2 regions of the Mesorhizobium sp. MC2-1-1 genome follow, and region 2 is predicted to be linked to the other one. Evidence: riboswitches for the same ligand, from Rfam matches in the RefSeq annotation. Region 2 holds a riboswitch; the other holds the start of a gene.
What was found. Region 2 has a riboswitch for thiamine pyrophosphate ahead of ACR64R_RS04990 (YkoF family thiamine/hydroxymethylpyrimidine-binding protein). Riboswitches for the same ligand answer to the same signal wherever they lie in the genome.
Positions count from the first base shown of each region.

Region 1: another riboswitch for thiamine pyrophosphate. It lies ahead of thiB (thiamine ABC transporter substrate binding subunit); the one in region 2 lies ahead of ACR64R_RS04990 (YkoF family thiamine/hydroxymethylpyrimidine-binding protein).

Region 1 covers NZ_CP195205.1:4,050,608-4,066,093, forward strand. The annotation lists gene ACR64R_RS20035 (helicase-related protein) at 1-48, shown strand, start outside; gene ACR64R_RS20040 (RNA-binding S4 domain-containing protein) at 140-526, shown strand; gene fdxA (ferredoxin FdxA) at 679-1,017, shown strand; gene ACR64R_RS20050 (CarD family transcriptional regulator) at 1,390-1,971, shown strand; gene ACR64R_RS20055 (amino acid ABC transporter ATP-binding protein) at 2,037-2,816, opposite strand; gene ACR64R_RS20060 (ABC transporter permease subunit) at 2,813-3,493, opposite strand; gene ACR64R_RS20065 (amino acid ABC transporter substrate-binding protein) at 3,620-4,393, opposite strand; gene ACR64R_RS20070 (RNA polymerase factor sigma-32) at 4,699-5,562, shown strand; gene ACR64R_RS20075 (caspase family protein) at 5,733-7,676, shown strand; gene ACR64R_RS20080 (M48 family metalloprotease) at 7,791-9,197, opposite strand; gene thiQ (thiamine ABC transporter ATP-binding protein) at 9,415-10,203, opposite strand; gene thiP (thiamine/thiamine pyrophosphate ABC transporter permease) at 10,200-11,927, opposite strand; gene thiB (thiamine ABC transporter substrate binding subunit) at 12,056-13,066, opposite strand; TPP riboswitch at 13,110-13,215, opposite strand; gene ACR64R_RS20100 (thiamine diphosphokinase) at 13,350-13,994, shown strand; gene ACR64R_RS20105 (ABC-F family ATP-binding cassette domain-containing protein) at 13,996-15,486, shown strand, end outside.
Region 2 covers NZ_CP195205.1:992,439-1,007,924, reverse strand. The annotation lists gene ACR64R_RS05030 (GcrA cell cycle regulator) at 1-299, opposite strand, end outside; gene ACR64R_RS05025 (hypothetical protein) at 726-1,121, opposite strand; gene ACR64R_RS05020 (LexA family transcriptional regulator) at 1,202-1,834, shown strand; gene ACR64R_RS05015 (tetratricopeptide repeat protein) at 1,977-6,683, shown strand; gene ACR64R_RS05010 (hypothetical protein) at 6,610-7,083, shown strand; gene ACR64R_RS05005 (ABC transporter substrate-binding protein) at 7,137-8,147, opposite strand; gene ACR64R_RS05000 (ABC transporter ATP-binding protein) at 8,144-8,917, opposite strand; gene ACR64R_RS04995 (ABC transporter permease) at 8,914-9,696, opposite strand; gene ACR64R_RS04990 (YkoF family thiamine/hydroxymethylpyrimidine-binding protein) at 10,060-10,668, opposite strand; TPP riboswitch at 10,659-10,771, opposite strand; gene ACR64R_RS04985 (nucleotidyltransferase family protein) at 10,970-12,058, shown strand; gene ACR64R_RS04980 (hypothetical protein) at 12,160-12,504, shown strand; gene ACR64R_RS04975 (hypothetical protein) at 12,806-13,015, shown strand; gene ACR64R_RS04970 (hypothetical protein) at 13,012-13,155, opposite strand; gene ACR64R_RS04965 (DUF2934 domain-containing protein) at 13,185-13,439, opposite strand; gene ACR64R_RS04960 (hypothetical protein) at 13,579-13,788, opposite strand; gene ACR64R_RS04955 (DUF1236 domain-containing protein) at 13,932-14,231, opposite strand; gene ACR64R_RS04950 (DUF982 domain-containing protein) at 14,447-14,791, shown strand; gene ACR64R_RS04945 (hypothetical protein) at 14,940-15,161, opposite strand; gene ACR64R_RS04940 (DUF1236 domain-containing protein) at 15,368-15,486, opposite strand, start outside.

The DNA of each region.
Region 1 (15,486 bases), 2.9 Mb from region 2:
TCGCCCTTCGCCAAGCTCGCCGCCTTGCGCGACCAATTGAAGAAGTAGCCTAGGGCATGATCCCGCACCTGAGAACCGCGTCGGCGGAAAGCGGAACAGGGCTTCCGGATAAGATCGTGCGCCAACAAGGCTAGCCTCGATGGTTGGAGAAGGTCGCCAGCGCATCGACAAATGGCTGTTCTTCTCGCGCGCGGTGAAGTCGCGATCCTTGGCGGCGAAAATCGCCGTCGCCGGGCGCATCCGCATCAATCGCGACAAAGCAGCGCAGGCCTCGGACACGGTGAAGCCCGGCGATGTGCTGACCGTCACACTCGAGGGCCGCATCCTGGTCTGGAAAGTGCTCAGTTGCGGGACGCGGCGCGGCCCGGCCGACGAGGCCCGCCTGCTTTACGAGGACATGTCGCCGGCGCCGACGCCCAAGGACGAGGCCGTCGCTGACGCCATTCCGGCGCTGCGCGACGCCGGCAGCGGCCGCCCGACCAAACGCGAGCGACGGCAGACCGACCGACTGCTCGGCGATGATTGAATAGGGCCTGTCGGACCGCCAGCGGCGACGCGGCTGGAATTCGATTTCCCGATGGCCGGCCGCATACAAACTCCGCGCCCTTGCAAGCAGCCGGCAAAGGCGTTACCTCAACCTGAAAAAGCCGAGTAAATCGGGACGTTCCGGAGCCTTCGATGACCTATGTCGTGACCGACAATTGCATCAAATGCAAATACATGGACTGCATAGAGGTCTGTCCGGTCGACTGTTTCTATGAAGGCGAGAACATGCTCGTCATCCATCCCGACGAGTGCATCGACTGTGGCGTATGCGAGCCCGAATGCCCGGCCGACGCGATCAAGCCGGACACCGAGGGCGGTCTCGACAGATGGTTGCAGATCAACTCCGAATACGCCGAGAAATGGCCCAACATCACCGCCAAGAAAGAGCCGCCGGCGGATGCCAAGACCTTCGACGGCGAGACCGGGAAGTTCGAGAAATATTTCTCTCCGGAGCCCGGTGAAGGCGATTGATGCAGGCGCTCGCAGCGCTGCATGACGCGGCGTAACGTGCCCGATACAATTACTGTCTTGACAGGCAGCGACCTCGCTTGGCGTTAGCGAACGCAGCAAAACCTTGATTCTTCCGACTTTTTGTGTTACACAAGCAAAACATGCCGGTGACACAACATCGATTTATGGCGCTAACGCCCCTAATCACTGAAAGGTGAGCTTTTAAATCCGGACCAGAGCGATCTGGGGCAGGCGGTCGCATTCGTGCGATGTGCCGGTCCCTGCTTTTCCGGTAGCTTCATCCTGTTGCGCGGCTAACGGTCGGCTTAGGCCGGCCCCCATGGGTTCGCGCCGGCATGATGCCGGCGGCACAACTAAGGAGTTCAGGGCGTAATGGCAACGATCACCCCGCAGAAGAAGTCCAACGCAGCCCGACACGGGTTCAAGACCGGCGAGTTCATCGTCTACCCGGCGCATGGTGTAGGCCAGATCGTGGCGATCGACGAGCAGGAAGTTGCCGGTCACAAGCTGGAACTGTTCGTCATCGATTTCCAGAAGGACAAGATGCGGCTGAAGGTGCCGGTCGCCAAGGCGACCTCGATCGGCATGCGCAAGCTGTCGGAAGAGGATTATGTCGATCGCGCGCTGAAGGTCGTGCAGGGCCGCGCCCGCATCAAGCGCACCATGTGGTCGCGCCGGGCTCAGGAATATGATGCCAAGATCAACTCCGGCGACCTGATCTCGATCTCGGAAGTGGTGCGTGACCTCTACCGCGCCGACAACCAGCCCGAGCAGTCCTACTCCGAGCGCCAGCTCTATGAAGCCGCGCTCGACCGCATGGCCCGTGAGATCGCCGCGGTGAACCGTATGTCGGAGACCGAGGCGGTTCGCCTCATCGAGGTCAACCTCAACAAGGGTCCGAAGCGCGGCGCCAAGGCCGACAACGAAGAATCCGAACAGGAAGAAGCCGCCTGAGGCTCTCGTCCAAGCGTATGAAAAACCCGGCCTCGCGCCGGGTTTTTTGTTTCTGGCAGCCCATTCTACGCGCCGCTGCCGGCGACGTCCTTCTGCGCCTCCTCCTGCCTGAGCGAGGCGATGAAGCGCTTGGTCCGCTCGCGCTCCGGATTGTCGAACACCACGGATGCCGGGCCCTTCTCGACGATCGCGCCGGCATCGAGGAACACAACCTCCCGGGCGATCTTGGATGCGAGCCTGAGATCATGCGTGGCCATGACCATCGTCGTGCCTTCGCGGGCAAGCTGCCCCAACACGTCGACCACTTCCTGCGCCAGTTCCGGATCGAGCGCAGAGGTCGGCTCGTCGCAAAGCAGCACGCGCGGCGAAGGCGCCAGCGCCCGGGCGATCGCGACGCGCTGCTGCTGACCGCCCGACAGCGTCGCCGGCCAGGCATCGGCCTTGTGCGCCATGCCGACCTTTTCAAGCAGCGCCATCGCCCGCTCGCGCGCTCTCGCCTCAGGCCATTTCAGCACCGTCACCAGCCCTTCCATGACATTCTCGACCGCCGTGCGATGCGGGAAGAGCTGGAAATTCTGGAACACCATGCCGGTCTGCAGGCGGATGCGCTGGATATCCTTTGCCGGCACCTTACCGCCCGGATGGAACGCAAGCGTCTCCTCGCCGATACGCAAGGAACCGGAGGTGGGGATCTCCAGCAGGTTGATGCAGCGCAGCAGCGTGCTTTTCCCGCCGCCGGAAGGACCGACCAGCGCCGTAACACTGCCTTCGTCGATGCTGACGGTGACGCCTTTCAGCACCAGATTGTCGCCAAAGCGCTTTTCGATGTCGGTAAGGCCGATCATGCATTGGCCTCCAGGAACCCGCCATAGCGGTTGAGCCGCACCTCCAGCCGCGCCTGCAACGCCGACAGCACCGAGCTCAGCGCGAGATAAAGCGCGGCCGCCTCGACATAGAGGATCAGCGGCTCGTAGGTGGTGGCGACGATGCGCTGCGCGGCCTGGAACATCTCCGGCACGGTGATGGCGGCAGCCAGCGAGGTGTCCTTGACCAGCGAGATGAAGGTGTTGGAGAGCGGCGGCACCGCGACGCGGCCGGCCTGCGGCAGAATCGTGCGCCGCATCGCCTGGCTCCAGGTCATGCCGATTGAGTAGGACGCCTCCCACTGGCCCTTCGGCACCGAGCCGATGACGGCGCGGATGATCTCCGACGTGTAGGCGCCGATGTTGAGCGTGAAGCCGATCAGCGCCGCCGGGAAGGCATCGAGCAATATGCCGACCGACGGCAGGCCGTAGAAGATCAGGAAGAGCTGCACCAGCAGCGGCGTGCCGCGGAAGATCCAGACATAGAAACGCGCCAGCGCGACCAGCGGCTTCGGCCCGAACAGCCGGATCAGCGCGGTCACCAACCCGGCGATCAGCCCGAGCGCGAAGGACAAGAGCGTCAGCGGCACGGTGAAGATCAGCGCCGCCCACAACAAAGTCGGCAGGGATTCCAGCATCAGTTGCAGCCAGTGCGGCACGGAGCTCTCCTCCTTTCCGGGCGCGGCGGCCGCATCCCGGCCGGCATTGCCGGATGACTATCATATGAAAAGCGGCGGGCCGTCAAAGACGGCCCGCCGACGTCCGAATGCAAGAATGAACGCGCTCTACTTCGAAACGTCCTGTCCGAAATATTTGTCGGCGATCTTCTTGTAGGTGCCATCGGCCTTGATATCGGCAAGCGCCTTGTTGATGGCCGCGACCAGTTCCGGATCGCCCTTGCGCACGATGACGCCGGAATAATCGGCATTCTCCTCCTGCGCGGCGATCTTCACATTGGCGTCCGGCTTGTGCTTCTTGAAATCGAGGAAGGACAGGCTGTCGTTGATGGTGGCGTCGGCGCGGCCGGTGATCAGAAGCTGGATCGACTGGTCGAAGCCGTCGGTGCCAACGAGCTCGGCGCCATTCTTCTCGGCCAGCTTGCCGAAATTCGAGGTCAGCGACTGCGCCGCCTTCTTGCCCTTGAGGTCGGCGAAGGTCTTGATGTCGGTGTTGTCGCCGCGCACGATCAGCACCGCCTTCGAGGCGATATAGGGATCGGAGAAATCATACTTGGCCTTGCGGGCATCGGTGATGCCGACCTCGTTGATGACGGCGTCATAGCGATTGGCGTCGAGACCGGCGATCAACCCGTCCCACTTGCCTTCGAGGAACTCGGCCTTGACGCCGAGCTTGTCGGCGATGGCCTTGGCGATCTCGACGTCGAAGCCGACCAGCGCGCCGGATTCGTCATGATAGGTGAAAGGCGCGTAGGTGCCTTCGGTGCCGACTTTGAGCACGCCGGCCTGCTTGATCTGATCGAGATTGGCGCCGGCATGACCGGCGGTGATCGCCGCAACCTGAAGCGTTCCGGCGATGAGGAGCGATTTGAGCCATTTCATTTTTCTGTGATCCCGTTTTGACCGGTGCCCGGCCTGATTGTGAGAGCCGGAAACTGACAGATAGAAGGCGGCGAAATAAGGAACCACATTTCAAAAAAAGGTTGTTTCAGAAATCTGATTCTCAAAAATGCAGGGAACTGGGCCCGCAGCATTTTCCGGGCCGATAACGGAAAGATCGCGCGGGGCAACACCCGCCCGTTCGGGCGGCGGAACCATCCATGCGCCTGACACGTTGCATGGCTGTTGTAGGGCGCGGCGGTGTCTTTTCAACCGTCCTGAACGCAATCACCGCCAAAGGAGCCGGCATGATCGAGGACGCGGCAGGAAGGACACTGGTTCGGGCGGCAATGAGGGCCCCCTATCTCGAGCGCGAAGAGGAGCACGTCCTTGCGGTGCGCTGGAAGGAAGAGAACGATCAGCACGCGCTGCATCAGATTACCGTCGCCCATATGCGCCTCGTAATCTCCATGGCCTCGAAGTTCCGCCATTACGGCCTGCCGCTCGGCGACCTTATCCAGGAAGGCCATGTCGGCCTGCTTGAAGCCGCGGCCCGTTTCGAGCCCGCGCGGGAAGTACGGTTCTCGACCTACGCGACCTGGTGGATCCGCGCCTCGATGCAGGACTACATCCTGCGCAACTGGTCCATCGTACGCGGCGGCACCAGTTCGGCGCAGAAGGCGTTGTTCTTCAATCTGAGGCGCCTGCGCGCCCGCCTTGCCAACGGCGCGGAGCCCCTTTCCAACGCCTCGCTCTATCGTGAAGTGTCGGCGGCGCTCGGCGTGCCGGAGGCCGACGTGGCGATGATGGACTCGCGCCTGTCCTCGCCCGACAGTTCGCTCAACGCGCCGTTGGCCGACGAGAACGGAGCCGCCGAAAGGATGGACTTCCTGGTTTCCGATGACCCGCTGCCTGACGAGATCGTCGGCGACAGGATCGACATCCAGCGTCGGGCCGTTTGGTTGAAAAGCGCGCTTGGTGCGCTCAACGCCCGCGAGCTGCGCATCATCGAGGAGCGCAGGCTTAGCGATGACGGTGCCACGCTGGAAGCGCTCGGCGAGCAACTCGGCATCTCCAAGGAGCGCGTCCGCCAGATCGAGGCTCGAGCCATGGAAAAGCTGAAGCTGGCGCTGGTGAAGCAGAACCCTGAATTCCAGGCGGAAGCGGCCTGAAAAGATTAGAAGATTTTCGATTCCACATAACGATACTGAATAAGCAGATATATATCACCGTGGTAGAAGATTTTCTTCCTCGTATCTATAAAATGTGGGCTTTTTAACATACTATCGTGGCGCAATCAGTCTTGCTGAAGCCTCCAGATCATAGCGGATGGGGGATTGCCATGCTGCGGTGCTTCGTATTCCTGACAGCCTTGATGCTCGTGGGCCTCACGGCCTTCGATGCGCATGCCGATCGAAGGATAGCCCTTGTCATCGGCAACTCCAAATACCGCGAAATCCCGGCGCTCAAGAATCCGGACAAGGACGCCGAGGACGTGTCGAGCACGTTCCGGCTAGCCGGCTTCCAGGTGTTCGCCGCCAAGGACCTCACCAGGCTTCAATTCGAAGAGCAGTTCCGCAACTATCTGGCGGCGGCGGACGGCGCCGACCTTGCGGTGGTCTACTATTCCGGCCACGGCTTTCAGATCGGCGGCGAGAATTTCCTGATCCCGGTCGATGCATCGCTCAAGGATGCGGCCGACATGGAAGTCCAGGCCATCAAGGTCGATGACATTTTGCGTCAGCTGCGTTCGAGATCGAAGATCCAGATGGTCATCCTCGATGCCTGTCGCAACAATCCCTTCCCGCGCAAGGACTATTGGCTGCGCGACCAGTTGATCGTCGCCGGCGGCAGCGGACTTGCGCAGGTCACCGGTACGCAGAACACGCTGATTGCCTTTGCGACCGAGCCGGGCGCCGTTGCCTATGACGGCTCCGGCGATCTCAGCCCCTTCTCGTCCGCCTTCTCACGCCGCGCGCTGGCGCCGAACCAGGAGATACGCTCGGTCATGGCCGCCGTGCGCCGCGACGTGGTCAAGGCCACCAACGGCAAGCAGGTTCCGTGGGAGAATTCCTCGCTGATCGACGACGTCGTGCTGATGCGCGGGCCGGAGCAACCGGCGCAGCCGCCGGCCGACGCGCAGCAGGACCAGCAGACGGAGCACGGGACGCAGGTCGCCGATGCTGCCCAGGCAATTGGAAGTCGCGACATCGGTGTCCCGGTCGGCATCGGTCCGGTTCCGCTGAAACTGGAGCTTCCGGGCAAGGACGCCGCGATCAGCCTCAAGCTTGCGAGCTACCCGGCGACCGGAACGCTGTCGCTGCCCGATCGCGTCCTGTCGCCGCAATCGAGCCTGATGGCTGCCGAGGTCGACAATCTGCGCTACGAGCCGCAGATCGGTTCGGCCGCGCCCGTCGAGGTCGGCTTCGAGATCCGTGCGGGCGGCGCCGCCAAGCAGGCGACGGTGAAATTGTCGCCCAGCGTCGACCCTTGCGACCAGGCCGCCGGCGAGCCTCTCGACCTGCAGGGCGTCGTCCGCGGCCGATCACCGAATGAAATTGGCGGCGGAGCCGTTGAAGCTTGTGAAGCAGCCGTCAAGGCCTACCCCGACATCACGCGCTTCCGCTACGAGCTGGGACGAGCGCTGCTGGCGTCAGGCAGGATCGACGAAGCCAGGCAGGCGATCCAGGAGGCCGCGGACAAGGGGCATATCCGCGCCCTGTTCGCGCTCGGCTCCATCGCCTCGTCAGGAATGGGGACGGCTGTCGACGCGGCGAAGGCGAACAGCCTCTATTCGAAAGCGTCCGACCAGGGAGATCCGTACGCCATGGCCGCCTGGGGTCGTGCCTTGTTCAACGGCTTCGGCGTCCAGCCCGATACCGGCAAGGGACTGGACCTGCTGCTCCAGGCAGCGGCAATGGGCCATGTTGACGCCATGAAGGACCTTGCGGTGATCTTCCAGGAAGGCCGCAACGGCGTACCCGCGGACCCGGCCCGGGCTTTGGCTTTTCTAAGGGCCGGGATGGATCGGCAGGACGTCTATTCTATGGCCATTCTTGGGCTTTCGCCGAAGCCCCGCACCCCAACGATAGCAGTGTGCAAGCCCAGGGTCGTGACGAAAGTGGTGACGAAGGTAAAGGTTGTCCCTGCACCTACGCCAATAGCGCCGCCGCCGAAGGCGACCCCTGCGGCACCAGGCAAACCCATATTCGTGCCTTCCTGGCGCGGCAGTGGCGGCGACCAAGATCACTCGCAGTCACAAAACAGCAACAACAGCGGTGGCTGATTGGAGTCGGAACGGCGGCGGGGCCGTCGAAACAGGCCGGCAAAGAGCGATCGCGGGGAAGAGGCAGCGGCCTGAAGTCACTGCCGCCAGGACTGCTCTGCTTCCCTGCGGGCCCTACTTGTCTGTGACGATCTTGACCTTGTCGCCCGTCGATACGCTAGCGCCGGGCGACATGGCGTTGAGCACACGGAAGAGATCGAGCTTGCGGTCGACGCCGACCATCTGCGCGGCGAGCGAACCCATCGTCTGGCCGGCCTGAACCGTGACGACCCTGATATGCAGCGGCTTCAGCGCCGCCTTCTCGGCCGGGCTCAGCACGCGGAAGGAGCCGCTGACCGAGCGCGCGACCGGATCAAGCGCGGTGCTGGCTGAGGGCGCTGCCGTCAGCAGCCTGTAGACCTGCCCGCCGGCGCGGATCACGGCGATGTCGAACTGCCAGCCCTGGGCGCTGGCATGCGCCATGGCCGCCTCGTTGCCGTTGACCGTCTCCTGGCGCACGCTGGCGTCTTCCAGCCCGGCCACCCAGCCGCTGCGGATATAGTCGGTCAGTGACACGGATTTGTCGATCGCCACGCCGTCGAAGCGGATGGCGATGTCGCCCGGCCCGGTCGCGGTAACGGCGGCGGCCGAATTGTCGATGACGAAACCATCCGGCACGGTGAAGGAGACGCCGAGATTGGGATGCATGAAGGTCTGGCCGCGCACATAGCCTTCTTCGGGCGTGTCGCCGTAAAGCAGACCGTCGATGCCCGCGAGGAACGCATCGCGGTCGCGCGTGCCGACGCCTGGCGGGCCGAAATTGCGGGCGAGGCGCTGCGCCAGTTCGATGCGCTGCGGCGTGTTGGGGTGCGTCGCCAGGAAGTCGAGGCTGGCGTCGGTGGCGCCGCTGACCGAGCGGAAATCGGTATAGGCCGACATCGACTGCAGGAAGCGACCGGCGGCGTAGGGATCATAGCCCGCTTCGCCGATCGACTTGATGCCGATGGCGTCGGCCTGGAGTTCCTGGTTGCGCGAGAATTGCGCGAGCCTCAGCTTGCCTCGGATCAGCGCCGCCTTGGCGGTCGGGCTGTCGCCGAGCACGTCGGAAACCACCTTGGTCGCCAGGCCTTCCTCAGCCTCGAGCTGCTGCCGCTGCAGGCCATGATTCGCGGTGACGTGGCCCATCTCATGCGCGATGACGGCGGCAAGCTCGGAAGAATCGTTGGCCAGCGCCAGCAGGCCGCGGGTCACATAGAGATAGCCGCCCGGCAGCGCGAAGGCGTTGACGTTGGGCGAGTTCAGGATGGTGATGCGGTAGGTCTGGGTCGGGTTGGCCGACACCACCGTCAGATTGCCGACGACCTTTGCAACCATGCGCTCGAGCTTGGGATCGGAATATTCGCCGCCATAGGTGGCGAGAATGCGCGGATGCTGTGCTTTCGCCATTTCCGCGAGCTTGGCGTTGGCGACGACATTGTCGACGGTGATCGGCTTGTCGGAAGGCTGGAAGCCGCTTTCCTGCACGTCCGGCGGCGTGAACATCTGGCAGCTCGCCAGCGCCAAGGCAAAGCTCGCCAACGCGAAAAATCGCGCCAGCTGCCTTCTCAACACCTTCTCAGCGCCGGTCGACAGATCGGCTTCCTTTCCAAAATGCACGGCAAATCACGGCCATAGCCGGACCCGTATGGCCGGACCTAGCCATACTCCCCCGGTCAAGGCAAGCAAACGCCGGAGCGCCCGTTGCCGGTTTGGCCGTAAATTATGTCCGCTTCCGGGCAATATGTTGTGATCCGGCAACGGTGCCGCCTCGATCGCCGATATAGCGCCGGAAGGCGTCCGGTCCAGACCGGTCGAAGAAATCGCTCGCCGGCCCGGTCGCCGCGATCGTGCCTTCGTCGAGAAATGCCACGTCCTGGCCGATACGGCGCGCATCTTCGGGCTGGTGCGTAACGAATAGAACCGTCATCTCGCGCTCGGCATGGATGCCGGCCAGGAGGTCGAGCATGTCGTCGCGCAGCGCCGGGCCGAGCGACGCGAAAGGTTCGTCGAGCAGCAACACCGGCCGGTCGCGCAGCAGCACCCGTGCCAGCGCCACGCGCTGCCGCTCGCCGCCGGAAAGCTCCCGCGGCAGCCGCTTTTCCTTGCCGGCAAGGCCCACACGCGCCAGCGCCCCGGCGACGGCGGCGCGATCGGCATCGCCGAGCCTCAGCGACGGCGAGCGGCCAAGCCCGACATTGGCTTCGACCGTAAGATGCGCAAACAGATTGTTTTCCTGAAAGACCATCGACACCGGCCGCGCCGAGGGCGGCGCCTTGCCGATATCGATGCCGCCGATCAGCACGTTGCCGGCATCGGGAGATTCGAAGCCGGCGACCAGATTGAGCAGCGTCGACTTGCCGGAACCGCTCGGCCCCATGATGGCTGTGATCCTGCCGGCCGCGAATTCGGCGTCGAAGCGGAAAGCGGACTCGCCATAGCTGAACGACACGTCATCCAGCGCCACGGCAAGGCCCTTTTGCGCGGTTGCGCCATTGATGGTCGTCGTCATGGCTTTCCTTCCCGCCCCAGCCAGTCGGCGGCGACCACCAGCATCAGGCAGACGAGGCCAAGCAGCAAGGCAAGGCCCGCGGCGTCGGCGGTGCGATAGCTGCCCATGCGTGCCAGAAGCAGGTAGGGCAAGGTCTGCACGGAATCGCTGCCGAACAGCGCGATCACGCCGAGATCGCCGAGCGACAGCGCCATGGCGAAGGCGAAGCCGGTGGCCAGAGGCCGTCGCAGCGACGGCCAGTCGATGAGGCGGAGCCGGGTCCAGCCGGATATGCCGAGCGCCAGGCAAAGCCGTTCATGGCGTTCGCTCGCCGCGTCATAGGCGGGGCGAATGGCCCGGATGGCGAAAGGCATCGCCATCACCGCGTTGACGGCCACGACCATGACCGGCGCGACGGCAAAGACATCGGTGACGCCGCGCAGCGCCAGGAACCAGCCGGCGCCAAGCACGATCGGCGGCACGACGAGGACGAAGCCGGCGCCGGTGTCGGCGGCATGCTCGAGCAGGCTCATGGCACCGCCTGCCCGGCGCCGCAGGGCAAGCGCGCGTCGCGCCGAAATCAGCGCCAGCGACAACGTCACGCCGAGCAGCGCCGCGAGCAGGGCAAGGCCGGCACTGGTCAGCGTCGCGCGGCGTACCGCCTCTTCGCCGGCCAGCCGCCCGAGATCGGACTCCAGGCCTGAGAGCACCGTCGCCGCCATCGGTCCGGCGACGAACAGCAGGGCAAGCGCGATGAGGCCGGCATTCAGCACGCTTTCGATCCGGCCCGCCGAAAGATGGCGGCGAGGCGCGACCGGCAGGTTGGCATCGCCGACCGTGTTGGCGCCGAGCCGCGTGAGCGCGACGACCACGACGAAGGTGAGCGCGATCTGCAGCAGCGTCAGCACGACAGCGCGCGCGGGATCGAAGTCGAAACGCAGCGACTGGTAGATGGCGACCTCCAGCGTCGTCGCGGCCGGACCGCCGCCCAGCGTCAACACGATGGTGAAAGAGGTGATGCACAGCATGAAGACGAGCCCTGCGACGCCCGGCATGGCTGCGCGCAGCACCGGCCATTCGATCAGCCGGAAGGCCGGCCGGGCGCCCATGCCGAGCTGGCTCGCCAACCGCCACTGGTCGGCGGGAATGGTGCCCAGCGCCTCGAGGAAGAGGCGCGAGGCCAGGGGCAGGTTGAAGAAGACATGGGCGACGAGGATGCCGGAGAGGCCGTAGATACCCGGCCATTCGCCACCGCCAAGCCTGGCGAAGATGCCGGCAAGATATCCGGCCCGGCCATAGAGCGCCAATATGCCAAGCGCGGCGACGATCGCCGGCAAGGCCAGAGGCACCGCGAACAGTTGCAGGATCAGGCGGCGCCCGGGAAAGACCGGATGTCTCGACAGGGCCCGCGCCACCAGCAGCGCCGGCGCGACCGACAGCAGTGTCGAGAGAGCCGCCTGCCATAGCGTGAAACGGGCGACGCGCAGGAGGTAGCCGTCGAAGGCGGCGGCGGCGCCGGAGACATCGTGCACGCCTTCGAGGATAAGGCCCGTGAAGGCGCCGCCGATGAGCAGCGCGATGGCGGCAAGAGCGATGGCGCCGGCGGTTATGCGGGGGTCAAGCCCAGGGTGCACGTTGCACCTTGGTGGAATTCGGCGAAAGCCGCGTTCCTTCGCGCCCTCCTCTATCCTGCCGGACATCTCCCCCACGAGGGGAGAGATCAGCAGCGTCCGCGCCTCGCTCATCCCGGCAACATTGCCAATTGCCGAAACCGCCGATGACGGCCCATCTCCCCCCAAGTGGAGGAGATGTCCGACAGGACACAGGGGGATGCCGTAAAGCGATCATCTGCTATGAATGGCCAAAGCAGCCCCTACTTGCTCATGACACTCAGCCACTCATCCACCCACGCCTTGCGGTGGGCGGCGACTTCCTCCGGGCTGTACAGCAGGGTCTTGGTCGGCTTCACCAGCTTGTCGAAGGCCGGGTTGAGTGGCTTGTCGGTCTTGCCGGCCGGGAACATCCAGTTGGTTTCCGGGATGACGTCCTGGAATTTCGGCCCGATCATGAAGGCGATGAATTTTTGCGCCAACGGGTTCTTGGCGCCGCCCTTGGTGATGCCGGCAACCTCGATCTGCAGATATTCGCCTTCCTCGAAGGAGGCCGCCTGGTAGCGCTCGGTGTTCTCGGCCACCATGTGGTAGGCCGGTGAGGTGGTGTAGGACAGCACCATCGGGGCCTCGCCCTTGGTGAACAGGCCATAGGCCTCGCTCCAGCCCGGCGTCACCGTCAGAACTTTAGTCTTGAGCTTGGCCCAGGCCTCGGGAGCTTTGTCGCCATAGACGGACTTCACCCACAAAAGCAGGCCGAGCCCGGGCGTCGAGGTGCGCGGATCCTGGATGACGATCTTGTCCGTGCCGGCGCCCTCGACCAGGTCCTTGAGGCTCTTCGGCGGGACTTTCAGCTTCTGCGTGTCATAGACGACGGCGAAATAGCCATAGTCGAAAGGCACGAAAATGTCGTCGCTCCAGCCCCCGGGCACATTGATGCCGGAGACTTCGCCATGCGGCGCGAACAGGCCGCTCGCCTTGGCTTCCGCCGTCAGGTTGGTGTCGAGGCCGAGCACGATATCGGCCTTGGTGCCGGCGCCTTCCAGCTTGACGCGATTGAGCAGGGCAACGCCGTCGGCCACCGAGACGAATTCCAGATCGCAGCCGCATTCGGCTTCGAATTCCTTCTTCACCGCCGGGCCGGGACCCCAATCGGCGGTGAAGCTTTCATAGGTATAGACGGTGAGCTTGTCCTTTGCCTCCGCGGACGCGACGCCCGCCAGAAGCGAAACAAGACCCGTTGCGAGAATGAGATGGGACAGCATCGCGCGCATCGGCGCCTCCTTCGTTCGAGTGACAAGGAATTGAGGCGCCGGATGGTCCGAAACGTCTAATCCCTCCGCCGGTACAAACCGGATCAGGTTCAGCGGGTTGGCTTGTCTGCCTCTCAGCCGGATCACGTCCAGCACCCCGTTAGAGCGCTTCGACAGATAGGCCCGGCCGAAGCGACGCGCAAGCGGAAGTTTGCCGGCAGCTGATGTTGCGGGCACGACTCGCGGCCGAGGCGCGTCGCATCCGGCTTCCGTTTCGCCCGGCGTGCTGGTAAGGGCGACGCCTATGGGCACATTCACCATCCTGCTCGGCGGCGAGCTTATCCGCACGCCTCGGCTCGAACGCCAGATCGAAGGTTCGCGCGTCATCGCCGCCGACGCCGGCATCGGCCATGCGCGCTTGCTGGATGTCGTCCCGGAGCTCTGGGTCGGCGATTTCGACTCCGTGCCGGCGAACCTGCCAGGAGGCCTGGCCGCCGTGCCGCGCAAGGTCTTTCCGGCCGAGAAGGACATGACCGACGGCGAGCTTGCCGTAGCCGAAGCGCTCCGGCACGGCGCCACCGGCCTCGTGCTGGCCGGCGCCTTCGGCGGCAAGCGCGCCGACCATGCCGTGCTGCATCTCGCGCTGGCCGTGCGGCTGGCCGCCGCTGGCACGCGGGTGCTTCTGACGAGCGGCGCGCAGGAAGGCGTTCCCATCCTGCCTGGCGAAGCCAGCTTCGACTATGCCGACGGCACCTTGTTTTCGGTGCTCGGCTTCTCCGACCTGTCCGGCCTCACGGTCACCGGCGCCAAATGGCCGCTCGACCGCGTGGAGGTGGCGTTCGGCTCCTCGCTCACTATATCAAACGAGGTCAAGGGGCAGCTTGGCATCGGGCTGGAGCGCGGCCGGGCGCTGCTTCTGGCTCACCCCTACCCTCTTCCAGAAAGCTGACATGGCGCCGCCACTCCTCAATCTCGACGGCATTAAACTGACCTTCGGAGGCGCCCCGCTGCTTGATGGCGCCGCGCTCAGCGCATCCGCCGGGGACAAGATTGCGCTGGTGGGACGCAACGGCTCGGGCAAGTCGACGCTGCTCAAGATTGCCGCGGGGATGATCGAGCCGCAGGACGGCGAGGTATTCCGCCAGCCTTCGGCCACGGTCCGCTACCTTCCGCAGATGCCCGACATGGACGGCTTCGCCAGTGTGCGCGCCTATGTCGAAGCCGGCCTGGGCCCGGCCGACGATCCGCATCGCGCCACCTATCTGATGGAGCATCTCGGCCTCACCGGCGACGAGCGGCCGAACGACCTTTCCGGAGGCGAGGCGCGCCGCGCCGCGCTTGCCCGCGTCATGGCGCCCGAACCGGATATCCTGCTGCTCGACGAGCCGACCAACCATCTCGATCTTTCCGTCATCGAATGGCTGGAGGAAGAGCTCGCCCGCACGTCCTCGGCCGTCATCCTCATCTCGCATGACCGACGTTTCCTCGAGCGCGTCTCGCGCGCCACCGTCTGGCTCGACCGCGGCCAGACGCGGCGGCTGGACAAGGGGTTCGCGCATTTCGAGGAATGGCGCGATCAGGTGCTCGAGGAAGAAGAGCGCGAGCAGCACAAGCTTGGCCGCCAGATCGTGCGCGAGGAGCATTGGCTGCGTTATGGCGTGACGGCCAGGCGCAAGCGCAACATGCGCCGGCTTGGCGAGTTGCAGACCATGCGACAGCGATTCCGCAGCCATCGCGGCGCCGAGGGTACCGCCACCATGGTGGCGAGCGACGCCGCCGAATCCGGCAAACTGGTGATCGAGGCCAAGGGCATCGACAAGAGCTTCGGCGATCTGATCGTGGTCAAGGGTTTCTCGACCCGCATCCAGCGCGGCGATCGCGTCGGCCTGGTCGGCCCGAACGGCGCCGGCAAGACGACATTGTTGAAGATGCTGACCGGAGAGTTGGCACCGGACGCCGGCACCGTGCGGCTCGGCGTCAATCTGGAGATCGCGACGCTCGATCAGAAGCGCGAGGCCGTCGACCCGCAGGAGACGCTGGCGCATTACCTCACCGACGGGCGCGGCGAGAACCTGCTCGTCAATGGCGAGCAGCGCCACGTCGTCTCCTACATGAAGGATTTCCTGTTCAAGCCGGAACAGGCGCGCACGCCGGTGCGTGAGCTATCGGGCGGCGAGCGCGCGCGGCTGCTGCTGGCCCGCGTGCTGGCGCGACCGGCGAACCTTCTGGTGCTCGACGAGCCTACCAACGATCTCGACATGGAAACGCTGGAACTGCTGCAGGAACTGGTTGCCGGTTTCGCTGGAACCGTCATCCTGGTCAGCCACGACCGCGACTTCCTCGACCGCACCGTCACCAGCGTGATCGCGCCGGACGGCGGCGGGCGCTGGATCGAATATGCCGGCGGCTACTCCGACATGCTGGCGCAGCGCGGCGGCTCC
Region 2 (15,486 bases):
CTTGCGAGCGTTGCCGGTTCCGACAGCGCCACCCCTCCAATCACCGTCCTGCCCCGTCGGCCTGGACGATCCGGCCGGGCATGTTTCCTCGGCCTGCCGCCGGCGCGGCCGCCCTTGGGGTTGGCGAAGCCGATCGCCCGCAGGCCGGCATTGCGGTGGACGATGCCGATGATGGCGTTGCGCGAGACCGGGGCGCCGCGCAGCGCGCTGAAGCGGCCGGCGATGCGCGAGGCCGAAAGCCCCTCCTTCAGCCAGGCGGCGATCTCGTCGATTTCCTTCTCGGTGTAGGCGGCTGCCATCTTCTCATTCCGTCGATTGCTGGGTCATGGGCATGCGAAAGCGCCGGGCTGGCCCCAAGCGCCTGGGTTCGGCCGCGAGGCCGTCGGTCGGGTTCAAAAAGGGTGGGATCAGGCGGGGCGCGCGGCCCCTTCCAACTCGCGAAGCCTGGCTTCGGCCGCGGCCCGCGTCAGGCCCGACACCGCGCGGCCCGACGCGCGGTCGAACAGGATGACGGTGCCGTCCTCGGTGCGGATGCAGCTTATGCCCGGATTGGGGGCCGGAGCCGGGGGAGAAACGGCTCCGGCCGTTCCGGTGAACCGGGGTGCGGGCGGTTCGACCGGAATCCGGGGCAAGCGCCCCGGAACGCGCCCGGACCGGGGAGGAGGACAGTCCGGACGATTGGAATTCCAAAGATGACTTGAATTGGAAGGACCGGGGGAACGCGTTCATGCCGCCTCCCCTTGCATGGCGGCCGCCCGTTGCATTGCGGCGCGGCCGGCCAGCCATTCGTAGCTGACGCCGGCAATGCCCAGCCGGCGGCTCGCCGCCACCACATGCGGCCAATGCTGCGGCGCGATGCGGCCGCGCCGGCGCATCTGGCGCGCCGCCTCGTAGCCGCAGCCGATATCGGCGGCGAAAGCGCCGATGCTGCCCCAGCGATCGATAAGCCCCGAGATGCTCGTGGGCAGCCCCGAGATGCTCGTGGGCAGCCCCGAGATGCTCGTGGGCAGCCCCGAGATGCTCGCGGGCAGAGCCGAGACAGTCTTCGGCAGGGCCGGGATGCCGGCGGGCTGCGCGGGAATCACGAGGAATGCGGAAATGCTTGCGGGATGCTCATTCATGCGCTAAGCGTACGTTATGTACGAATAGCGCGCAAGCGAAATCGTACACTTTGGACGATAGATTTCAGGCATTTTGTACGATGATGGATTCCCGGCACAGATTGCAGCAGGCGCGCGCCCAGGCCGGCTATGCCACGCCCAGCGATGCCGCGCGGGCGCTGCGCGACATCAACAAGAACACCCTGATCAGCCACGAGAACGGCAACCGGCCGTTGTCGCGCAAAGCGGCGGAAAAATATGGCCGGCTGTTCGGCGTCGACCCCGGCTGGCTGCTGTTCGATGGCGACGGCGCGGAGGCCGCGCCTGTGCACGTCGCCCCCTCGCCCGTCACCGTCGACGTGCCGATCGTGTCTTGGATTAGCGCCGGCGAGCTCGGCAGCCAGGACAGCGTCGTCAACCTTTCCGACTATCCCACGATCCCCACCGCCGACCTCGAGGAAGGCGAATGGATCGCGCTGCGCGTCGACGGCCCGTCGATGAACAAGATCTCGCCGCCGGACTCGATCATCTTCGTCAATTTGCGCGACAAGCGGCTGGTGACCAATGGCTGCTACGTGATTTCGGACGAGACGGGACGCGCCACCTACAAGCGCTACCGCCCCAACGACAATCCGCCCTTCCAGCCGGCGTCCTATCTCGATATCCCGCCGCCTGAGCTCGAGGGCGCGATCACCATCATCGGGCGGGTGAGACGGTCGATCATCGACATGTGAGGCCCGGCTTTCCTGCGAGGGCGACAAGTTTTTTCAACTTCTTCCGTCTCTGCAATTTCTGCTTGCATTTTAGAACAAAGACAGAACTATATACAGGAATTGCAGCCGCCATCGCGGCAACTCCGGGGGGAGGATCAAAACCATGTTTTGCCGCACCGGCGCGATCTCGCGCGTGTTCGTTGCTATGCTTTCCCGCGCTCCGCTTCTGGCGCTTGCCGGGATCGCGGTGCTTGGCGCCCCGGCCACGCCGGCAGCCGCCGTTGAGAAGGACTATGCGCTTTGCTTCGGCGACGAAGGCGGCGACCAAGGCCCGGGCACCGGCCCGGCCGACAAGATCGGAGCCAACGCCGGCAAGGCAACGGCCGACCAGCGCATCGCCGCCTGCACGACGATTGCCGAGGACGACACGGAGACGCTGCGCGCCAAGGCCTATTTCTATAGGGCCGCCGCCCGAGACGACAAGCAGGACTGGAACGGCGCGATTGCCGACTACGACAAGGCGATCGCGCTCGATCCCAAGCGGACATCGGCCTTGTTCAACCGTGGCACCGACTGGGCCAACAAGGGCGACGACAACCGCGCGATCGCGGACTTCAACACCGTCATCAGCCTCGAGCCGTCCGCCAGCGACGCCTATTCCAGCCGTGGCCTGGCCTTCCTTCGCCAAGGCAAGATCGAGGCAGCCATGCTCGATTTCCAGCAGGCGATCGAGGCCGATCCGCAAAACGGCGACGCGCATACCGGCCTCGGCACCGCCTTGAGCAAGACCGGCCAACCGGACAAGGCCATTGCGGAATATGACGAGGCCATCCGCATCGATCCGGCGGATTTCATCGCGCTCTTCAATCGCGGCCTCGCCTACGCCGCCAGGGACGAGTTCGACCGCGCCATTGCCGACTACGACGCCGCGTTGGCCGTGGATCCCCGGAGCGCCGACGCCTATGCCAACCGCAGCGCCGCCTGGATCGGCAAGAACGACTGGGCGCGCGCCATCGCCGATGCCAACAAGGCGATCGAGCTCGACGCCGGATTGGTCGACGGCTACTACGCCCGAGCCGTTGCCTGGGCGAGCAAGGACAACAATGATCGCGCCCTTGCCGATTTCGACAAGGCGATCGCGCTCGATGCGACCGATTCCCGGGCGTGGCTCGGCCGCTCGCTGATGCGCTCACGCAAAGGAGACAGCGCCGGCGCGGCGGCCGACTGCCGAAAAGCCATCGCGCTCGATCCGAAGAAGACTGGCAGTTGCGATGCGGGGCCGGATGTCGGCGAAGCAGCGGCCGCGAACACGCCCGCCGAGTTCGGGCCTTCAACCGCGACGCTGCAGGCAATCGGCAACCAAGTTCGTTCAAAACTTGCTGCCGGGGACGTCGAACGAGGGCTGGAGTTGCAGCAACAGGGCGACCTTGCAGGGGCGATCAATTCCTTCAGCATGGCTATCGCAGAGGACCCAGACAACGCCGACGCGGTTTACGACAGGGCGGTGGCAGCGGCCGCAAACGGGGATGACACCCTTGCCGCCAGCGACTGCCGGCGCGCCGTCGAGCTCGACCCGCGGCGCACCGATGCATGCGCCACGCTCATGGCCGGCCAGCAAACCCTTCAGGTCGCCGGGACGCAGGATCAGACCGCCCGGGATCAAGCCGCCGCCAGGATACTGGTCGAACGCGCGGGCGCGCGTCTGGTCAAATACGGCGTCGACGGCGCGCTGCTCGATTTCGACAAGACGATCAGCCTCGATCCCAAGAATGCCGACGCCTATCTCGGCCGCAGCCGCGCCAGGACGCTCAAGGGCGATCAAGCCGGCGCGGCGGCGGATTGCCAGCGTGCCGTCGAACTCGATCGCGCACGTTCGGGAAGCTGCAGCGAACAAGCAGCCGGCAACGGCGGCCAAGCCGCGTCGGCGCAAGACCTTGATCAGGCGAAGCCGGCAGGCGCCGCCTTCGCGCCGGCTGACACCGCGGCTTCGGCCGAGCCAGGTGCGAGTGACGATCTTCCAGCTGCCGATCCGAAGTTGGCGAAGCTTATCGACAGCAGCGATCCCCGCGTCCTGGTCGCGGTGGCCAAGGGCGACAGCCTCTTGCACGAAGAAAACTATGACGAAGCGATCAAGGCCTATGAAGAGGCCCTCGCGATCGATCCCAATAGTCCGCTCGGCTATTTCGGTCGAGGCAAAGCTTTCGACGGCAAGAAGGATTTTGCCCGCGCCATCGGCGATTACGACAAGGCCATCGCCATTATTCCCGACGTCGCCGTGCCCCTCACGCTCCGTGGTCTCGCCAAGGGCGCGGCGGGCGACGCGGACGGCGCGCTTGACGATTGCATCAAGGCCATCAGGCTAGACCCGAAAGCAAGCCGGGCCTTCTTCTGTTCCGGAGCGGCCTGGTACGGCACAGGAGACCGGAAGCGAGCGATCGAAGCCTTTTCAGCGGCGATCGAGATCGATCCGAAATACGCCGCCAGCTATTATGGAAGGGGCATGGCGCAGGTCGACGCACAAAACTACGCCGATGCCGTTGCCGATTTCGACCAGGCGGCCAAGCTAGACCCGCACAATCCAAACTACGCCGCCGCGCGCAAGGCAGCGACGGCCGCGCAACGGAAGGGAGGCGGCGGCGACACGGCGATCGCGCCGTCCTCGAAGCAGCTAGACGCTTTCGTCGATCGCGGCTATGCCTTCTACCACAAGGGCAAATACGATCGTGCGATCGCCGAATTCAACAAGGCGATGGCGATCGATCCGCAAGATGCTTCGCCCTATGTCGGGCGGGCCATCGCACTTGTCGAAAAAGGCAAGTACGACGCGGGTATCAAGGACTACAACAAGGTCATCGAGCTCTACCCCGACTATTCGGACGCTTACATCGGCCGCTCCGTCGCGTGGACCAAAAAGAACCAACCGGATCGCGCCATTGCCGATCTGAGCCGGGCCATCGAACTCGACGCCAATGACGCGCAGGCCTATTTCGGGCGCGGCGGCGCCTTCGCCGCCAAGGGCGACTACGACCAGGCGATAGCCGATTTCGACCAAGCGCTGAAGCTCGATCCGAAGATGACGATTGCCCGCGAGGACCGCGAACTGGCACTGGCGGCGAAAGGCAAGGCCGCAGCCTCGCAACCAACCGGCCGGCTTCGGAACAAGGCAGCGGAAGACGCTATCGAAGCGGGCGATATCTGGCGCACTCAAAACCAACTCGATCGCGCGCTCGAGCAGTACGGCATAGCGATCGCCGCCGACCCATCAAATGCCCGTGCCCATACCTTACGCGGCTTCACCTTTACGCTGAAGGGCGATTCAGACCGGGCGTTGGCCGACCACAACAAGGCAATCAAACTCGATCCCAAGTCGACCGACAGCTATTTCTATCGTTCTCTCATCTGGCGACAGAGAGGCAAGATCGACCGCGCCATCGCGGATCTGACCACCATCATTTCGTTGCAGCCGAACAATGTCGACGCCTATGTGCTGCGCAGTCGAGCCCTGGCCGTAAAGCACGATTGCGATGGCATCATCGCCGATTCGACAAAGGCGATAGGACTGAAGCCAACGAATGCCGAAGCATGGTTCAATCGCGGGTTCTGCTGGAACAGGAAGAAGCAATACGACCGCGCCATCGCCGATCTCGATGAAACGTTGCGTCTCGATCCAAACTACGTCAACGCCCGCAAGGAGCGCGACGATGCGGCTGCGGGGAAGGCTTCATACAAGCCAAAGACTGCGGACGCGGCGGCGGTGGAGGACGCCACAAAAAGCGGCATAGCCCTGTACAACAAGGGTCAATACGATCTTGCAATCGCGAAATTCGACCGTGCGATAGCGCTCGATCCCAACAATGCCGAGGCTTTCGGGTATCGCGGTCTCGCCTGGGGGCAGAAGGACAATTACGATCGGGCCATAACCGACTATGGCAGCGCGATCGCAATCGAGCCAAAGAACAGCAGCTATTATTCCGCTCGCGCTTTCGCCTGGACGGCCAAGAACGACCACAAACGTGCCATCGACGATTTCGGCAAGGCGATCGAGTTCGATCCTGCCTACGCCACGAACTTTCACGGTCGAGGCATCAGCCGGATGATCGTCGGGGATTACGATGGCGCGATCGCAGATTATAGCAAAGCCATCGAATTCGATCCGCACGTTGCCAAGGTGCATGTCGATCGTGGAATTTTGTGGGTTGTCAAAGGCGACTTGAAGCAGGCCCAGGCCGACTTTGAGACGGCTGTCCAGATCGACCGGAACAGCCCCGGCGGCTACTACGGCAGAGGCCTTCTGCGGGCGCGAGCGGGCGACCAGGACGGGGCAATCGCCAGCTTCAATCAAGCCATCAAGCTTTACCCCAGATATGCAGATGCTTACACCGCCCGAAGCCTGGCTTGGGCAGCCAAGGGCGATTTGAAACGCGCCAAGGCCGACCGCAAGAAGGCGCGGAGCCTCGGTGGAAATTGCACGGGGATCGGGAGGGTTGCAGATGGCGCGTTGGAAGGGATTGGGCGTGGCGGCGCTGGCGGCCCTGGCTTTCGTCGCGGTGAAGGTGCTGCCGTCGGCGCTCGGTTTCGCCGGCGGCAAATATCTCTACGAGACCGTGACGGGATCGACCGCGCGCAAGGCGCCGACCAGAGCCGACGTCAACGCCGAAATCGAGAAACAGGATTTTCAGATCTTCAAGGCAATCGCCCAGGAATTTCCGGACGACTACAATGCCTTCATCGACAAGATCACGCTCGTGGCCGGTTCGGGAAACCAGCAGGCTGTGCGCGACGCGAGCAGAGTGGCGGTGGCCGACTTGCGGCGCAAATATGCGCCGCTTCTGCCCTCCGCCCCGGATCGCGAAACGTCGCAAGCGCTTGACGCCCAGCTCACCATGGTCAATCACCTGATGGCCCGCGAAACGCCGGCTACCTGCAACAATTACCTGCGCAACGGGCCGGACGCGGTCAGCGCGCCCGGCCACGATTTTCTGGTGGACCTGGATCGGATCGGCGCGACGCTTTTCCACGCCTTTGGCGCCGCCAAGAAAAGCAGCCTTCCCGCGACCGAGCCCAGCGACGAGGACTGGTCGCTGATCGCCGACGCCTTCACCAGGAGCGGCGGCACGCCAGCCGAAATGGACGCGATCGCGAATATGAACCAGGACTTCTCGGGGCTATGTCCCGCCGTGGCGAAATTCTACGCGGCAGCCCTGTCGCTGCCTGGCGAGCCCGGGCGTCATATCAAGACCGCCCTGCTCTACGCCACGTCGAGGAACTAGGCCGCGCCTGGCGCGGCGCGGCGACCCTTCGCGCCAAGCCTGGGCCTTCCCTCCTAGCCCACAAACTCGTTCGTGAAATACGCCGCCAGATCCGGCTTGTCCTTCAGCGTCTTGCCGTTGCCGTCGAGCAGTATCCCCGAGGCGAACAGATACCCGCCCATCGCTTCCATCTTGGCCTTGTCCATGGTGCCGATGGCGCCGGCCGCGCTCTTCAGGAAATGGCCGTCGTTCAGCGCCTTCAGCGAGGCATCGATCAGCGCCGGGTTGGTCAGCGTGTCCTTGTTGGCGGCGATCAAAAGGTCGCCCGCATCCTTCGCGTGGTCGACGGCGAAGGCGTAGCCGCGCCGCGTCGCCTGGACGAAGGCGGCCGCCTGCTTCGGATTGGCGGCGAGGTAGGCGTTGCTGGAGACGATCAGCGTGGTGTGCTCGTCGGGCACGCCATAATCGGCATAGCGGAAGCTGCGCTGCTTGAGGCCCTTCAGCCTGGCCTCGACGCCTTCCCAGGTCGAGACCTCCAGCGTGAAGTCGACCGAGCCGTTTGCCAAAGCGTCGTAGGCCGAGGTGCCCAGCGTCACGGTGGAAAAATCGCCCTTGCCGCCGTCATGGCGGATGATGGTCGAGATCAGCGCGTTCTCCCAGGCGCTGCCGAAGCCGCCATAGGTCAGGCCGTCGAGATCTTTCGGAGTCTTGATGGCGGCGCGGTCGGCATTGAAGACGACACGGCCGGTCTCCGACTGGACGACGGCATAGACGGCCTTCAGGTCGGCGCCGGCGCTCCTTTGCGTGAACAGGCCGAGCGAACCGGAAATGCCGAAATCGGCGACGCGGTTGGCCACCAGCGTGCCCGAACCGGTGTCGCCGTAAGGCAGGATTTCAACGTCGAGCCCGGCATCCTTGTAGAAGCCTTTGTCGCGGGCGACGAACAGGCCGATGTGGTTGGTGTTGACGGTCCAGTCGAGCGCTACGGTGATCTTCTGCGCGGCGGCCCACGCGCGGGAAGCGGCGCCGGCAAATGGCAGGGCGGCGGCCAGGACGAGCGCCTGGCGACGGGTAAGGTCGGTCATTTCATTTCTCCATCGGATGGTCGGGAAATCGGTTCGGGCTGGCCCAGCAGCGTGTCGAGGATGCCGGCCTCGATCGCGGCCGCCTCGCGGGCAAGTGCCGCGCTTTCGGTGCGCGGGCGCGGCAGCGGCACTGCCACCTCGCGCACCACGCGCGCGGGCCGCGCCGAAAGCACATAGATGCGGTCGGACAGAAGCACCGCCTCGCGCACGTCGTGGGTGATGAGCAGCGCGGTCCAGCGGTGGGTCCGCCACATCCCCTCGAGCCAGCGCTGCATGGCCGCGCGGGTCAGCGCGTCGAGCGCGCCGAAAGGCTCGTCGAGGAGCAGCATGTCGCGGCGCTGGACGACGGTGCGCAGCAGCGCCGCGCGCTGGCGCATGCCGCCGGACAACTCGGCCGGCCAGGCGCGCTCGAAGCCGGCAAGGCCGAATTCTGCGAACAAAGGCGCCACGCGCTCGCGCGCCGCGCGGCGCGTCATGCCCTGCACCTCCAGGCCCAGCGTGGCGTTGTCGATGACGCGCCGCCACGGCATCAGCGCGTCGCGCTGCGGCATGAAGGCGAAGCGGGCGTCATCGAGCGGCGCGCCGTCGAAGCGCATCTCGCCCTCGCCCCGGATCGCCCCGGTGAGCAACTGGAACAGCGTCGACTTGCCGGCGCCAGAGGGGCCGAGGATCGAGACGAACTCACCCGCGCCGACATCGAGCGAGACACCGGCCAGCACCTCGAGCGAACCGAAGCTTTTGCGCACGTCGCGGAGCTCCAGCCGGGTCATGGCCGGCGCTCTCCCGAAGGTTCGTCCTTGTGGTCGCGCCCTGCCCTCTCCCAAGGCATGGCGAGACGCTGGACCAGCACGGCAAGGCCAAACAATGCCAGCGTCAGCGCCGAGCTGACGGCGACGGCGGCAAGCACCAGGTCGGGGCGGAAATTGTTCTTGGCGCTGAGCATGTAGATGCCCAGCCCCTTCGCCGCGCCCGCATATTCGGCGAAGATCGCGCCGACGACCGCATAGGTGATGGAGATCCTCAGGCCGGCGAAGAAATAAGGCAGCGCCGAGGGCAGCCGTGCAACCCAGAAAACGCGCCAGCGCCCAGCGCCCATGGCGGCGAGCATCCGGCTGATCTCCTCGGCGGTGGCGGCATAGCCCTCGACCAGCGCGACCATCATCGGGAAGAAGGTGACCAGCGCAACGAGCAGGATCTTCGGCAGCAGGCCGAAGCCGAACCAAAGCACCACCAGCGGCGCGATCGCCACAAGCGGCAGGGTCTGGCTGGCGATCAGCAGCGGGAACAGCGCCCGTCGCAGCCAGGGGAGGAAATCGACCAGCGCCGAAAGCACGAAAGCGGCGACGAGCGAACAGGCGAAGCCGGCCAGCGTGGCGCGGATGGTGGGCAGCGTGTTTTCCGCGAGCGCTGCGCGGTTCTCCCAGGCCTGCGCGGCCACGCGCGACGGCGCGGGCAGCACCGTGGGCGCGACGCCGCCGAGGCGGGCGTAAAGCTCCCAGGCGGCGAGGAGAAAAGCGAAAGCGAGAGCAGCGGGGGTGAGCTTGGCGATGGCGTCCGCGACAGCTGATCTCCCCCCTTGGGGGGGAGATGGCCGGCAGGCCAGAGGGGGGCGTGAAGGAACGCCAGCATTCGAAACTTCGGCCTGAGAAGTTGGTGAACGCCGAGCCTGCAACCAGTGGAGACGCTGGCGGGACAGCGCCCCCCTCTGCCTTGCCAGGCTGGCCGGCCCTTCGCTGTCGCTCCGGGCGTTCGTCGTTCGCGAAGCCAAGCAATTGGCTTCGCGCCCGCTTTCGCCAGTCGCCGAAGGTTGCGCTCCCGCTTCTGAGACGCAGCCAGCATTGGAGATATCTTCACCGCGCAGCGGGTCAAACGAAACAGCCATGGCATCTTCCTCGACAGCCCGAGCTTTTGCTCAAACCGCGGACGGGCTGTTCGCCGAAATGGTGATGTCGAGGGTCACGTGGCCGGCGCCGGGACCGAAGCGGCAGAAGGCTTCGTTGAGCGTGGCGAACACGGCGCCGGCGTCGCCGCGCAGCCTGGTGCAGAAATTCTTCGAACGGTCAAAGACGCCGGACTTTTTCAGGAAATCGATGCAGCCATAGATCTCGTCCATGTGGTCGCCGGTGCCCATCACATAGAGCGAGAACTGCGCCGCCACCGGCTGCCTGGTCGAAGGCGTCGCCTCGACAGCGCGCAGGGCCGCAAGCTTGCGTTCCTCGAGCGGGATCGCCGGGCCGCCGATCTCGTCGGAGCGGCAGATCGGATCGTCCGGCTCGCCGGGGCATCCGCGCGAGACCGCGGCCGACAGCACGCAATGCTTGCCGCTCTTGGCCGCCGCCACGAACAGGTCGCGCATGGCCGGAAACAGCACTTCAGGCGGCCCGACCAGCAGCGTCGAGATGTCGTCGGTCTCGATCCTCAACCTGTCGCGCCAGGGATCGAGCGCGCCGAGCGCGCCAAGGATGACGCCGACGAAATCGTCGGCCATGGGATAAAGGGAAATCTGTGCGCCGGAAAACATGGCCCGCCTCGCTCCGCTGGTATTATCCAGATCAGCTTTAGGGTCCGGAGGCTTGCCGCCACCATCTCAGCCCCGACCTTACGGAGCACCCCTGTGGATGGCCGGGTTAAAGCACTGTTTGTCGTGTCGGGGAAGTGTTTTTTTGCCGGGCAATTGGGCCAGGCAGCCTCATCTCCCTAAGGGAGATGCCGGCAGTTATAAGATTTTCAATGGTTTCTTATAACACCCTTGCAATCGGGCTGGCGGCACGCGATTATAAGAAACTCGCAAGAATCTTATAACGCACGAACCGACAGCGCCGATGAAGACCATCGACCTCACCTACCGCACAGTCTACGCCGAGCTTGTGCAGCGCAGCCTGGATGCTTCCTTCGAGACCGATTTCTCGACGGCGGGCAATTTCGTGCGCGTGCCGGTGAAAGGCCGCGACTACTGGTATTTCGAGGAGACCCGTCCCGAAAAAACGAGGCGTTATGTCGGTCCCGCCGCGGATTCCGAGATCGCCACGCGGGTCGCCGCCTTCAGGGAGATCAAGGACGATCTCAGGAGCCGCCGCAAGCTGGTTTCCACGCTTGTCCGCGATGCCGGCCTGAGCGCACCCGAATCTTTCACCGGCGATGTCGTCGAGGCGCTGGAGAAGGCTGGCCTCTTCCGCCTGCGCGCCGTGCTTGTCGGCACGGTCGCGTTCCAGACCTATGCCGGATATCTGGGTGTGCGCCTTCCGGGCGCCGCGCTGCAGACGGGCGATGCCGACTTCGCGCAGTTCCATTCCGTTTCGACCGAAGTGGAGGACAGCATGCCGCCGGTCATCGACGTGTTGAAGGCCGTCGACCAAACGTTTCGCGAAATCCCGCACCGGACCGATGCCGGCCGCACGACGCAGTACGAGAACGCCTCGCGCTACCGGATCGAGTTCCTCACGCCGAACCGCGGCAGCGACGATCATGCTGATCGCGCCAGCCCGATGCCCTCGCTCGGCGGCGCTTCGGCGCAGCCGCTGCGCTTCCTCGATTTCCTGATCCGCGATCCGGTGCGGACGGTGCTGCTGCATCGTTCCGGCGTGCCGGTGCTTGTCCCCTCGCCCGAACGCTTCGCCGTCCACAAGCTGATCGTGGCGGCGCGCCGCGAGCGAAGCGGCGCCGCCAAGCGGGAAAAGGATCTGCACCAGGTGAGCTTGCTGGTCGAGGCGCTGGATACAACGCGCAGAAGGGACGACCTCGCGCATGCCTTCGCGGAAGCGTGGGAACGCGGCGATGCCTGGCGGGAGGCCTTGCGAAAGGGCTTGAGCCTGCTCAGGCCGGACAGGCATGAAATGGTCCAGTCGGTTCTGGGACAGGCGCTTGGCGAAATCGGCGTGCAGCTCGACGGCTTTACCATGCGGATCGCCTGATCTTCGTCTCAAGCCAGGTTTATCGTTCAAATTGTACGAAGCATGCTTGACCGCTTTTCGTACATAAAGTACGATAATTCCCTTCTTTCGAGGGGACTTGCTTGAACACCGCGAACCATGCCGCCTTTGCCGACCTCTCCCGCCCCTTGCTGTCGCCGCTACCGCTCGCCGAGCGCGAGCGCCTCGCCGGCGCCTGGCGCATGGCCAGCCAGGACATAGCCGACGACATCCGCTTCATCCGGCAATATCTGAAAGTGATCGCCGAGAGGGACGAGCGGCTTTCGACCGGCACGCTGGTGCACGGCCGCGCCTATGTCGAGGCCTGCGCCGCCTGGCTGCCGGAAACGGTGGCGCGCTATCTGCATAACCTCAGGCTGATCAGCGAATGCGAAAGCGCGATGATCGCGGCGGGGATGAGGTTCGCCAGGTCGAGCGATGCTTGGTGAGAGCAGGATCCCGGCCGCGCAACTTGCGCCCAATGCGAGCACGATTGGTCGGGTCGGGCTTAGCTTCGCCAGGTCGAGCGATGGCTTGGGGTCGAGAATTCACTCTGGTCTTGTCGTGGAGCGGGTAAGGCATTCCGGGCCGCCGGAAAGCGAACAATCACGCCGCTTGCAACCCTTGGCTCGGCGCCCCGGCAAATGCATCGTTTCACACAATCGCCAATTGGTGGACGCGAGCGAGCGGCCGGGCGTTAATTCCCCTGGGAAGGAGGGATCAGACGCATACCAGGGAGGAACACGTTTGATGCAACCGCAAATCGACATCGGCGCACTGTCCGAGGACCAGCCCTACGAAGTCACCTCATTTGCCAGAAAGCACGGACTGACGGTTCCGGTCGCGGATGCGGTCCTCTTCGCCAAGGGCCCGTCGCCATCGCGGGCGGCCTGCGATACCGCGGCGCTTGCCCTCCTCTGCGCCGTCGCGCAATACGCCAGCAAGCAGGGAGGGCGCTAGCGGTTCGGCGGCGCGCCTATCCTACAGCCGAACTGCAGCCCGGCATTGCCGCCGACTTGGCTGGCCGCGAACGCAATGGCGAGCGCGCCGGTCAGGCGACCGCCTTGCGCGAAGCCCGCACCTTTCGGCCGATCGAACAAGGATTGGCGCCTGCCAGACGCCGGATGGTTCAGGCCTTGGCTTTCGGCTTGGCCGCCTTTGCCTTGGCGGGGGCCTTGGCGGGCTTTTCCGCCTTGGCAGGTTTCGGCTTTTCTACCTTGGCGGCAGCCGCCTTCTTCGGGGTCTTCGCCTTCGGCTTGCCTGCCGCATCGATCTCGGCCGTCGCCCGATCCCAATGCTCTATGTGCGCGCCCTCAGGCCTGCCGGCTTGCTCCCAGATCTCGTGCGCGCGCTGGCGAATGCGTTCGTGCCTGTCGTCCGTCACTGTCGCCTCCTTAGGTTGGGACGGGTACCCCGGTACGAACACTAGCGGAAATTTCGCTCCGCGTCTTGGGTGTTGACGCAGCGCACAAACTCTTCTTGAGGCAAGATCAGGCGCTTCTTGAGGCAAGACTAGGCGAGGCTCAGCGATCCTCCGAGAGCACGGTAATGCCGAGATGCGCGGCCTTCTTGACGATCAGCCCGGCCAGGTCGGCATCTGAACGCTCGGTCTGGGTCCGTTCGCGCAACAGCGCTATTGCCTGCTTGACCGACAGTAGCCCGTCGCCGCGCTCGGCCAGCAGCTTGTCGACCTGGCGCGCAATGTCGGGCGATTCAACATGTGGATGATGCATGGCAACGACTCCTTGCTTCGTTGCCTCCCAAACCGCTGTATACCTTTCCGCTGTATACCTTAGGCGTTTTGCGTTTTGGCGGGAAGAGCCCGATCCCTGTCCCTATGTCGGGGCGCGGGATCGGGCTCTACGGGGCCAGAATGTTACTGGATCACCTGGATCACACGACGCGTGCCGGGGTCGATCAGGACCGTGTGGTCGTTGACGACCGCATAGCGATACTTGACGGCCGGAACCTCTTGCAGCTCGACGGTGTCAGGCACTGTCGAGCCGACGCCGAGCTCGAGGCCGAGCACGTTGACCGAGGCGATCGGATGTTTGTGGACATACTCCTTGACCACGGTCTGCTGCTCGGGCGTGACGATCACCTCGTCCGCGGCCGCGATGCCGATGCCGGCCATCAGAGCCAGGCCGGCGACAGCGGGAATGAGGATGGTTTTCATCGTTTCTCTCCTGTTGCGTTGGCGAGCTCCGGATTGCCTCCGCTGGGCGGAAACATCGTCGGTTCGAACATGGGAGCTCCCGTGGCAAACGCCGCCGGCGGGGTGTTGTTCCGTCAGCGATGACTAATTGATTTCGGCGGAACCTTTGCTTCGGCTTCGCATTGGAAGGCTTTGAAACTCCCTAAGACTTTGGAATGTAAAGGGGTGCCGCCGCCATGCAAGAAGGTTACGTCAGAAGCGATATTGAACTTCGCACCCCCGTGGCGATAGCCGTTGGCGCCGGCTTCAAGCGCGAGATTGCCTCGCTCACCGAAATGCAGAATTTCCTCAAGGAGTGGCCGCTGGCTTCGCGGGGTCCGAGCTACGCATCCGCGCTACGCGCATGCGAGGCCGCTCGAGCCGGAGAGATCGATCTCGACACGGCGCGGCAAGCGTTCCTGGTATTCGCGCGGAAGGCGGGGATCGAGTGGACCGGAGCCGATCCGGTCGCGATGCTGCGAGAGGCCAGGATCCGGCGCAGCCGGGCACGCGACCGTACGCAGCAACCACCGGCGCACTGAGCGACCGCGCGCTGGAATTGTCCGCAAGTTTCAGGATCTGGCAGCCAGCCTCCGGCACTGGGGCCGTCTGGCTTCCGTTAGCCGACCGACCGTCGCCTGGAGGTGACGGTCGATGGGACCAAGGCGGATTTTCAGCTTGCAACTGTTCTCAGGTCGGCGTCGATTCGCCGAGCATATCGGTAACGAAAGACGCGGCGATCAGGTCGTCCGCGTCGATGCGTAGGGAGCCCTCGCCGCCCCCCATGATGGCAGCGACCTTCTGGAAGGTCTTCATCTCATGCTCGGTGATCCGGGCGTCACGCATCCTGGCCTTCAGATCGGCCACGCGCATCCCGAGCGAACGGGATGTTCCGATTTCTCGTTTCGACATGTCGGTTAGACTCCTCCCCAACCCGTGCCTGTTTCGCCGCCGCCCGATTCCCGCATCCTGCGCATGCTTGTGTTCACTATGAGGCAAAGCGAACACAGCAGCGGCAACGCGGTCCCGAAACGAAGGTTCCATTAGCAGGTGACGAATTGATGCGAGTTAACGGCCGCCGCACCGGCGGCAGGCCGTCAACTCAGCGCAGATGGACCTTATTTGATGACCTGAACGATCTTGCGCGTGCCGGGATCGACAACGACGGTCTGATTGTCGACGACAACGTAACGATACTTGACGTTCGGGACTTCGTGCAATTCGACGGTGTCGGGAA